Regions from separate parts of the Streptomyces sp. NPDC057002 genome, predicted to be linked through region 2. Evidence: riboswitches for the same ligand, from Rfam matches in the RefSeq annotation. Region 2 holds a riboswitch; the other holds the start of a gene.
What was found. Region 2 has a riboswitch for thiamine pyrophosphate ahead of thiC (phosphomethylpyrimidine synthase ThiC). Riboswitches for the same ligand answer to the same signal wherever they lie in the genome.
Positions count from the first base shown of each region.

Region 1 (5,470 bases), on a different contig from region 2:
GCGTGGTCCGACCTGATGGATGCGGTGCCGAGGGCCATACCGGCAGGTTAGCCAGGGGCGGTCGGTCACCCAACCGGGCATCGATATTTGCCCGATTTGCGTACTTACTGTCCACCCCTTGGACATCCGGCCCCTGGACATCCGGCCGACCGGCGTACTACTTCTCCCGCAGCCTCTTCGCGAACTCGGTGGCCGCCGCACCCGGGTCGTCGGCCTCGGTGATCGCCCGTACGACGACGACGCGCCGGGCGCCCGCATCGAGGATCTGGTCGAGGTTGCCGAGGTCGATGCCGCCGATGGCGAACCAGGGGCACTCGGTGCCGAGGGCGGCGGTGAACCGGACCAGGTCCAGGCCGGGGGCGTGGCGGCCGGGCTTGGTGGGGGTGGGCCAGCACGGGCCGGTGCAGAAGTAGTCCACGCCGTCCTGGGCGGCGGCCGCGGCGGCCTCTGACTCGGCGTGTGTGGAGCGGCCGATCAGGACGTCGTCGCCGAGGATCGCGCGGGCCGCCGGGACCGGGAGGTCGCCCTGGCCGAGGTGCAGCACGTCGGCGCCGGCGGCGTGGGCGACGTCGGCGCGGTCGTTCACCGCGAGGAGCTTGCCGTGCCGGGCACAGGCGTCGGCGAAGACGGCCAGGTGCTCCAGCTCCTCGCCCGCCTCCATGCCCTTGTCCCGCAACTGCACGATGTCGACCCCGCCGACCAGCACGGCATCGAGGAACTCCTCGAGATCACCCTGCCTCTTGCGGGCGTCGGTGCAGAGGTAGACCCGGGCGTCGGCGAGCTGGGCCCGTGCGGTGGTGGCGGTGTCGGGCATGCGTGGCCCCCTGGGTATCGGTGGCGGCGGGTGCGGACACCCGTGCCGGTGGCGGTGGCGTTGAGGTGCGAGACGCACCCGGGGCCATGGTGAACGGGTGCGAGACGCACCCCTGGCCTGTGGCGTAAGGGCGCGAGACGCACCCGGGCCTGTGGAACTGCCGGGCACCCAGGGCGCCCGTGCCGGTGTCTGCGCCGGGCGGGCGGTGGCCCACGCCCCGAGCGGGGCGCGAGCCACCCCAGGACCGTGGCCCCACGGGCCCCGGCCCTCACACCGGGCAGATCTTCAGGTCCGGCCCCGCTCGCACGGCACCGGACGGTTGTTCGGTCGAGGTCGGGTCAGACCGCGAGCGCCTGGGCGCGGCGCTTCACCTCCGTGCCGCGATTCTCACTCAGTGCCTGCGCCGGGGTGCCGGGCAGGCTCGGGTCGGGGGTGAAGAGCCACTCCAGCATCTCCTCGTCCGTGAAGCCGTCGTCCCGCAGGAGCGTCAAGGTCCCGGACAGGCCCTTGACGACCTTGTCCCCGTCGATGAAGGCGGCGGGGACGTGCAGCGCGCGGTTCTCACCTCGGCGTACGGCGATGAGCTGGCCGTCCTTGACCAGCTGCCGCACACGCGTCACCTCGACATCGAACTGTTCGGCGATGTCGGGGAGGGTGAGCCAGGCGGGGACGAGAGCATCGATCTTTGCGTCAATCTCGGTCACGGAAACCAGCCTGCCATCCCCCACTGACAGTCGGAAGTCAGCCCGGCCCACCTGGGCGGACAACGGGCCCCCGCACTTCCCCCGACAGCTACGCCGTGGCCGCCTTCAGCGGCCTGGCCGGGTCCTCCAGCAGCACCGGATTCATGGCGGCGCCCGACTCGATCAGGCGACGCCCCTGCGCCAGGTCCCGGGGCCGGCCCACCGCCAGCAGGGCGACCAGGCGGTCGCCGCGGAGCCAGCAGACCGTCCAGGCCGGCCCGGCCGGGTCGCCCCGCCACAGGGTCGTGTCGGCACCGGCATGGTGCCCGGCGTACTGCACGAACCGCCCGAACTGCTCGGACCAGAAATACGGCACCGGGTCGTACACCGCCGGGGTCTCCCCCGAGGCCCGGCCGACGATGTTCAGGGCCACCGTGCGCGGCCCCTGGAGGGCGTTGTCCCAGTGGTGGACCAGCAGGCGCTCGCCGTACCGCCCCGAGGGGAAGGATGCGCAGTCGCCGACCGCGTACACGTCCGGCACCGACGTACGCAGGTGCCGGTCGCACACGATCTCGCCCTGGGCACCGAGCTCCACTCCGGAGCCGGCGAGCCACGCCGTGGCGGGGCGGGCGCCGATGCCGACCACGACCGCGCCCGCCGGCAGCCGCGTGCCGTCGTCGAGGAGCACCGCCCCGGGCTCGACGCGCTCCACGCGCGCGTGCGTGCGCAGCACCGCACCCGCGTCGGCGTACCAGCCGGCCATCGGGGCCGCGACCTCGGCGGGCAGCGCCCCGGCGAGCGGCCGTTCGGCGGCCTCCACGACGGTCACCGCGCAGCCGGCCTCGCGCGCGGCGGTGGCGAACTCCGCGCCGATCCAGCCCGCGCCGACGACCACGATGTCGTGCTTGCGGGCCAGCACGGGCCGCAGCCGCTCGGCGTCGTCCAGGGTGCGCAGCAGATGCACGCCCGGCACGCCCTCCGCGCCGGGCAGCCGGACCGGCTCGGCGCCGGTCGCGACGACGAGGGCGTCGTACGGCACGGGCCCGTCCTCGGTGTCCAGCTCGTGATCGCCGGGGCGCAGGCCCAGCACCTCGCAGCCGAGCCGCAGCTCGATGCCGAGGGCCTCGAAGTCGAGGTCGAAGGCGGAGCCCTCGGCCTTGCCGAGCAGGACGGCCTTGGACAACGGGGGCCGGTCGTACGGCTGGTGGGGCTCGGCGCCGATGAGGATCACGGTGCCGCTGAAGCCCTGCTCCCGCAGGGCGACCGCGGTCTGCACACCGGCCATGCCCGCACCCGCCACGACCACGCGCCGCGGCGCGGACGGACCTGCTTCCTGCGTCTGCTCGCTCACCTGATCACCATAGACAACTGACGTTTTGTCAGTCAGTGCTCATGCGCAGTGACCTGCTCCACAACGCTCGTCCCGCTGCCCCGCTGCGACTCCCACTCCCACGTCTCCTCCAGCCTCACCCGCCCGTCGGGCAGCTCCACGACCGTCGACACACAGTGCCCCGAGGAGGTGGTTCCGTCCTGCTTGAGCTGTACGTACCGGAAGTCCAGCCGGTCACCTTCCCGGGTACCCACGAGGTGGCCGCGTACGACGTCGCCGCCCGAGTACTCGGCCCAGATCTCGCCGTCCTTCTCGTGGTACGTGAACCGGGTGCGGGTCCCCACCTGGCCCGGGGCCTGGTCGGCGACCGGGGCGAGGAGAAGACCGTCGAGGGATCGGGCCATGGACGGAGGCTCCCTTACTGCGACATACGGCATCGGGCTAGGGTGGCCAACGTAGAGCACTCGCGGGAGCCCGGACGCACCGGGCTGAGAGGGAGGCTGGCGGCCTCCGACCGTACGAACCTGATCCGGGTCATGCCGGCGAAGGGAGGGGCTGGACGCCCATGCCGCGTACGCGAACGTCAGACGTCCTCGTCATCGGGGGCGGCATCATCGGCCTGGTCACCGCGTGGCGGGCCGCACAACGCGGGCTCACCACGGCCGTGGTGGACCCCGAGCCGGGCGGCGGGGCCGCGCAGGTGGCGGCCGGCATGCTGGCCGCCGTCACGGAACTGCACTACGGCGAGCAGACCCTGCTCGGTCTGAACCTCGCCTCCGCCCGGCGCTACCCGGACTTCGCGGCCGAGCTCACCGACCTCACGGGCCACGACCTCGGCTACCGCCGCTGCGGCACGCTCGCCGTCGCCCTGGACGCCGACGACCGGGCGCATCTGCGCGAACTGCACGCCCTGCAGCAACAGTCCGGCCTGGAGTCGCAGTGGCTGTCGGGGCGGGAGTGCCGTCGCCTGGAGCCGATGCTCGCGCCGGGCGTGCGCGGCGGGCTGCGCGTCGACGGCGACCACCAGATCGACCCGCGGCGGCTGTCCGGGGCGCTGGTGACGGCGTGCGAACGGGCGGGGGTGGTCTTCCACCGGGCATGGGCGGAGCGGCTCACCGTCGTGCGGGACCGGGCCGCGGGCGTCGTCACGGCCGACGGGACCGCCCTGGACGCCGGGCAGGTGGTGCTGGCCGGGGGCAGCCTCAGCGGACGGCTCGCGGGCGTCCCCGAGGACGTACTGCCTCCCGTGCGGCCGGTGAAGGGGCAGGTCGTACGGCTGACCATGCCGGGGCGGCACGGGCCCTTCCTGAGCCGGACCGTGCGCGCGGTCGTGCGCGGCAGCCATGTCTATCTGGTGCCGCGCGAGAGCGGCGAGCTGGTCATCGGGGCGACCAGCGAGGAAACGGGCTGGGACACCACCGTGACGGCGGGCGGCGTGTACGAGCTGCTGCGCGACGCGCACGAGCTGGTCCCGGGCATCACCGAGCTGCCGTTCACGGAGACCCGCGCCGGACTGCGGCCCGGCTCCCCCGACAACGCGCCGCTGCTCGGCCCGACCGGCCTGGAGGGTCTGCTGCTGGCCACCGGGCACTACCGCAACGGTGTCCTGCTCACCCCGGTGACCGGCGACGCCATGGCGCACGTCCTGACGGCGGGCGAACTCCCCGAGGAAGCCCGCCCCTTCACCCCGAAGCGCTTCAGTACCGCCACCGCACTCACGGAGCAGCCCGTATGAACATCTCCGTCAACGGGGAGCCCCGGGACGTCCGGCCCGGCACGGCTCTCGACACCGTCGTGAGGTCGCTCACCGCCTCACCCTCCGGAGTGGCCGCCGCCCTCAACGAAACCGTCGTCCCGCGCGCGCAGTGGCCGGCCACGTCCCTCGCCGAGGGAGACCGCGTGGAAGTCCTCACCGCCGTCCAAGGAGGCTGACCATGGCCGGCGATCCGTTTGTCCTCGGTGGTACGTCCTTCACGTCCCGACTGATCATGGGCACGGGCGGGGCGCCCAGCCTCGATGTGCTGGAGCGTTCCCTGGTCGCCTCCGGGACGGAGCTGACGACGGTCGCGATGCGCCGGGTGAACCCCTCGGTGCACGGTTCGGTGCTGTCCGTCCTGGACCGGCTCGGTATCCGGGTGCTGCCCAACACGGCGGGCTGTTTCACCGCCGGAGAGGCCGTCCTCACGGCCCGTCTCGCGCGCGAGGCCCTCGGCACGGACCTGGTCAAGCTGGAGGTCATCGCCGACGAGCGCACACTGCTGCCGGATCCGATCGAGACGCTGGAGGCGGCCGAGACGCTGGTCGACGACGGGTTCACGGTGCTGCCGTACACCAATGACGACCCCGTGCTTGCGCGGAAGCTGGAGGACGCCGGCTGTGCGGCGATCATGCCGCTCGGCTCGCCGATCGGCTCCGGGCTCGGCATCCGCAACCCGCACAACTTCCAGCTGATCGTCGAGCACGCGCGCGTGCCGGTGATCCTCGACGCCGGCGCCGGTACGGCGTCCGACGCGGCGCTGGCGATGGAGCTGGGCTGCGCCGGTGTGATGCTCGCCTCGGCGGTGACGCGGGCGCAGGAGCCGGTCCTGATGGCCGACGCGATGCGGCATGCCGTGGAGGCGGGGCGGCTGGCGTACCGGGCCG
Region 1 covers NZ_JBHURZ010000011.1:273,342-278,811, forward strand. Annotated here, with positions in the region: gene metF (methylenetetrahydrofolate reductase [NAD(P)H]) at 1-38, opposite strand, end outside; gene thiE (thiamine phosphate synthase) at 158-814, opposite strand; gene ACFT32_RS40405 (Rv2175c family DNA-binding protein) at 1,153-1,518, opposite strand; gene ACFT32_RS40410 (NAD(P)/FAD-dependent oxidoreductase) at 1,607-2,848, opposite strand; gene ACFT32_RS40415 (hypothetical protein) at 2,881-3,231, opposite strand; TPP riboswitch at 3,284-3,395, shown strand; gene thiO (glycine oxidase ThiO) at 3,393-4,562, shown strand; gene thiS (sulfur carrier protein ThiS) at 4,559-4,759, shown strand; gene ACFT32_RS40430 (thiazole synthase) at 4,762-5,470, shown strand, end outside.
Region 1: linked by a shared signal. The riboswitch ahead of thiO (glycine oxidase ThiO) and the one ahead of thiC (phosphomethylpyrimidine synthase ThiC) in region 2 are both predicted to bind thiamine pyrophosphate.

Region 2 (5,470 bases):
ACGCTGCGCGTACGGCTAGGTCTCCTGCTTCAAGACTTCCCAAAATGTTTCGTTGATCGCTCAGCTCGGCGGCGAGGTCCAACACTTTCATGCCGGGCGTGGACGTTAGCCTATTTGCCGCGATTCTTAGCGCCAGAGGCAGACTCCCACAAGCATCAACGACGGCACGTATAGCCTCGGGATTAGAATCTTTTGCACCCTGCCCAATTATCCGCTGGAGAAAGTGCTGCGCAGTCTCTGAGGGGAAAGTTTCCAAGTCGATACGTGTGGCTCCTTCAAGGCCACGCAGTCGACTTCGACTAGTTACCAGAACATGGGCGGATCCGCCGGGAGGGCAGAGAGGGCGTACTTGAGATTCATCTGCTGCATTATCGAGAACAACAATAAGGCATCGATTTGCCGTTACGCTTCGATACTTATCTAAACGGGCATGCGGATCTGTGGGAATCTCATCCTCTGGGATTCCAAGTGCGTGGATGAATCTTGCCATGACTTCTTCAGGTGCTGCTGGTTTTTCGTCAGCACCCCGCAGATCTGCGTAGAGATTTCCATCCGCGTACGTCCCAGTTGTCTTATATGCAACATGGACCGCCAGGCTAGTTTTTCCAACGCCAGGCTTTCCGGTGATCAGGGTCACTGTTCCAGGAGCCTGGTTTTCGATGCAATGAATCTCCTCCTCACGCCCAGTAAAGTCTGGCACTTCTGGCGGGAGAAGATGCGATTGGGTGGTGGCCGTTCCCCGCCCCCCGCCTCCCATTGACAAGTTTATGAACGTCGGGTTAGTTAGGACCGGACCGCTGTTATCGCCGCCAATAGCGACTGAAGCATCACCACTAGAATCGACACTGCGTCGCATCAAGATGCCCCACTCGACTCACCGCTGTAATCGGTCTCAATGGAGCCTTCCGCGTCCCCGCTGATAGCCACTGAGCCAGCCCCTGCCGCTGTGACGCCGTGAGACTGCGGATGGCTGGCAGACGTTGCCGCCACATCGCTTACCCTCGTCCTGATCGTCGCGCGGGACGAGCCAGCCACAACAACTGAGCCGGCACCTGTCGCTGCCACGGAAGGCTGCCCGGAGCCGGGAGTACGACTGAGGTAGTACTGCAGTGCTGAGCCGAGTAGTACGAGGACGATGAGTGTGACCCACCAACCCCACGCTGCCTGGTCCGTGATCACGTTGGTGACCAACCCTGTTGCAGAAGCCGCCACAACCGTAAGTGCAGCAGCAACCCCGCGCTTGGCAATCTCCGACACATGACCCCCATTGGTGAGGTGCGATCAGATGCCTAGCGTTACACAGTGCACCTTTCCTGGGTGCTCGGACGCTGACAAACTTCTGTGACCTGGCGCAGGGGGTAGTGCACGAGAGCCGCGGAGCGGGGTGTAGAGCACTAGTACTCGGATGCTCCTGGTGGGCGGCAGAGATCACTATCTCCACCGCCCAACGCCATGGGCTGATCAGTCAACGACCGGCAGATATACCCGGTTGCCGCTAGCCGCGAACTCCTTCGACTTCTGGAGCATTCCCTCAGCGATCTCCTCAGACGAGGCTCCCTCAGCCGCCGCACCACCGAACCGCTCTGTGATGCTTTGGCTAATCTTCATGCTGCAGAACTTGGGACCGCACATCGAGCAGAAGTGAGCCGTCTTGGCGGGCTCCGCCGGCAGGGTCTCGTCGTGGAACTCCCGTGCCGTGTCCGGGTCGAGGGCCAGGTTGAACTGGTCCTCCCACCGGAACTCGAAGCGGGCGTCGGACAGCGCGTCGTCCCAATCCTGGGCACCCGGGTGTCCCTTGGCGACGTCGGCCGCGTGGGCGGCGATCTTGTAGGTGATGACGCCGGTCTTGACGTCGTCACGGTTCGGCAGGCCCAAGTGCTCCTTGGGTGTGACGTAGCACAGCATGGCCGTGCCCCACCAGGCGATCATCGCGGCACCGATGCCGGAGGTGATGTGGTCGTACGCCGGCGCGACATCCGTGGTCAGCGGGCCGAGCGTATAGAACGGAGCTTCATCGCAGATCTCCTGCTGAAGGTCGATGTTCTCCTTGATCTTGTGCATCGGGACATGGCCCGGGCCTTCGATCATGGTCTGTACGTTGAAACGCTTGGCGATCCGGTTGAGTTCCCCGAGCGTTCGCAGTTCAGCGAACTGTGCCTCGTCGTTGGCGTCCGCGATGGAGCCGGGCCGCAGTCCGTCGCCGAGCGAGTACGTGACGTCGTACGCGGCGAGGATCTCGCAGAGTTCCTCGAAGTGCTCGTACAGGAACGACTCCCGGTGGTGCGCGAGGCACCAGGCGGCCATGATCGAGCCGCCGCGGGAGACGATGCCCGTCTTGCGGTTGGCCGTCAGCGGCACATAGGCCAGGCGCACGCCCGCGTGGACCGTCATGTAGTCCACGCCCTGCTCGGCCTGTTCGATGACCGTGTCCTTGTAGACCTCCCAGGTCAGATCCTCGGCCCGGCCGTCGACCTTCTCCAGGGCCTGGTAGAGCGGCACGGTGCCGATGGGGACGGGGGAGTTGCGCAGTACCCACTCACGCGTGGTGTGGATGTTGCGGCCGGTGGAGAGGTCCATGACCGTGTCGGCGCCCCAGCGGGTCGCCCAGGTCATCTTCTCGACCTCCTCCTCGATGGAGGACGTCACCGCCGAGTTGCCGATGTTGGCGTTGACCTTCACCAGGAACCTCTTGCCGATGATCATCGGCTCGATCTCCGGGTGGTTGACGTTGGCCGGCAACACGGCCCGGCCCGCGGCGATCTCGTCGCGGACCACCTCGGGCGAGACGTTCTCCCGGATGGCCACGTACTCCATCTCGGGCGTGATCTCGCCGCGACGGGCGTACGCGAGCTGCGTGACCGCCTCGCCGTCCCGGCTGCGACGCGGCTGACGCGGGCGGCCGGGGAAGACGGCGTCGAGGTTGCGGAGGCCGCCGCGGGGCGAGGTGTGCTTGATGCCGTCGTCCTCGGGACGGACGGGGCGGCCCGCGTACTCCTCGGTGTCGCCGCGGGAGATGATCCAGTTCTCCCGCAGCGGCGGCAGGCCCCTGCGGACGTCGGTGTCGACGTGTGGATCGGTGTACGGGCCCGAGGTGTCGTACAGCGTGACAGCCTGCCCGTTGGTGAGATGCACCTGCCGAACCGGCACGCGCAGGTCGGGGCGGGTGCCCTCGACGTACGCCTTGTGCCAGCCGATGGACTTCCCGGCCTCCTCGGACTGTGCGTCCTGAACGGAGGCAGGCGTGCGTGCGTCCTTGTCGGTCATGAGACCTACTCCCTACGCCGGCATTACCCGGTAACAGGTTCGGCGGTCGACGCAGCGGTTTCCGTCTGCCGACGTTCCGTGTGAAACATCACTCGACTTCGGTGATGTTTCATGTGAAACATCGCTGGGACGGAGGTCAGCGCCCTCTCAGCCCGGTGCTCCGAGCTCCCGCGTGTACAAAAGGTGCCCCCACGCTAGCGGCAATTCTGGCGCGGTGAACAGAGGGCCCCCCTCGTTCTTGCGATGATCGGTCGGTGACCACGACGCAGCGTCCCCCTTACCCACCGCCCGAGCCGCCTCGCGGATCCGGCGCCGGAAACGGCAACGGCCGGGGAGACGGCCACGATTTCGTCCCCGGGTCCGGGTATGGGCCCGGGACGGGTTTCGGTCCTGGGGCCGGAGCTGGTGCTGAGCGTGGTTCCGGCTATGCCGGGGGATACGGGCCGGGCAACGGCCAGGGCGGCGGCTCAGACGGTGGGCATGGAGTCGGCCCCGGCGACGGGCAGGGTCCGGGTTCCGGAGACGGACACGGACACGGAGAGGGTTCCGGGACCGGAGGAGGCGACGGCCACGGACACGGACAGGGTTCCGGGACCGGAGGAGGCGACGGCCACGGACACGGACCCGGACCCGATTCCGCTCCAGGTGGCGGACACGGGCACTCGCACAGCCACGGTCCGGCCACACCCGTCTCCATGCATCTGCGCAAGATCATCGCGGCGATCCTGATCCCGTTCGGCGCGGCCGTGCTGGTCGGTCTCGTTGTGCTGTGGCCGGGCGGCGCCCCGTCGCACGAGCGCACCGGTGTCGGGTTCGACCGGCAGACCGAACAGGCCTCGGTCACCAAGGTCGTGGAGATCAGCTGCAAGGAGGCCGGCGCCTCCGGGGTCCCGCCGACCGGCGACACCTCCACCGCCGAGGGCTCCTCCGCGGTGCAGCAGGAGAAGGGCACCTGCAAGCGCGCGACGATCCGGGTCGACAGCGGCAAGGACAAGGGCCGCACCTTCACCGAGATCATCCAGCCGGACCAGTCCCGCCAGCTGCACGAGGGCCAGAAGGTCGTGGTCGCCTACGAGCCCTCCGCGCCGAAGGACCTGCAGTACTCGGTCACCGACATCAACCGCCGTCTGCCCATGGGCCTGCTGGCCGGCATCTTCGCGCTCGCCGTCGTGGTCGTCGGGCGGCTGCGGGGGGTCATGGCCCTCATCGCACTGGCCATCAGCTTCATGGTGCTGAACTTCTTCATCCTGCCCGCGATCCTGCAGGGCTCGAACCCGCTGGTCGTGGCGGTGGTGGGCTCGAGCGCCATCATGCTCATCGCCCTGTACATGTGTCACGGACTGTCCGCACGGACCTCCGTGGCGGTGCTCGGCACCCTCATCTCCCTGCTGCTGATCGGCGTCCTCGGCTCGGTGTTCATCGACTGGGCCGCGCTCACCGGCAACACCGACGACAACACCGGTCTGATCCACGGCCTCTATCCGACGATCGACATGAGCGGTCTGCTGCTCGCCGGCGTCATCATCGGTTCGCTCGGTGTGCTCGACGACGTGACGGTCACACAGACCTCGGCGGTCTGGGAGCTGCACGAGGCCAATCCGTCGATGGGCTGGCGCGGGCTGTACCGCGCGGGCATCCGGATCGGCCGTGACCACATCGCCTCGGTCGTCAACACGCTCGTCCTCGCCTACGCGGGTGCCGCCCTGCCGCTGCTGCTGCTGTTCTCCATCGCGCAGAGCGGAGTGGGGACGGTCGCCAACAGCGAGCTGGTCGCGGAGGAGATCGTGCGCACGCTGGTCGGTTCGATCGGCCTTGTCGCCTCGGTGCCGGTCACCACCGTTCTGGCCGCGCTCGTGGTCTCGGCCGACCGCCCCAAGGAGGAGCGCGCCGTGGAGGCCTCTGCGGCTCCGGCACGCGGGGGGAGGGGCCGGCGGCGCAAGCGCTGACGTCTCTGAGCCAGACGTCCCAGCGCCACACCGCCGAAGCGTTCCCGCAGGGTCGGCGGCATCCGGTGAAGCGTTACTCCACCGTGCCGCCCGACGGGTGTCTCACCCGGCGCCCTGTTCCGCCAGGATGCGGTCCAGCGCCTCGTCGAGGTGGGCGTCGAAGTCGGCGAGCGAGCCTTCCTGGCCCAGCGGCACCAGCTTGTCGGTGCGGTCGAGGAAGGCGACGAGCGGTGCCGTGGAGGACCGGAACAACGCCTGGT
Region 2 covers NZ_JBHURZ010000004.1:705,598-711,067, reverse strand. Annotated here, with positions in the region: gene ACFT32_RS23250 (ATP-binding protein) at 1-757, opposite strand, end outside; gene thiC (phosphomethylpyrimidine synthase ThiC) at 1,462-3,264, opposite strand; TPP riboswitch at 3,257-3,446, opposite strand; gene ACFT32_RS23240 (YibE/F family protein) at 3,519-5,210, shown strand; gene ACFT32_RS23235 (SsgA family sporulation/cell division regulator) at 5,313-5,470, opposite strand, start outside.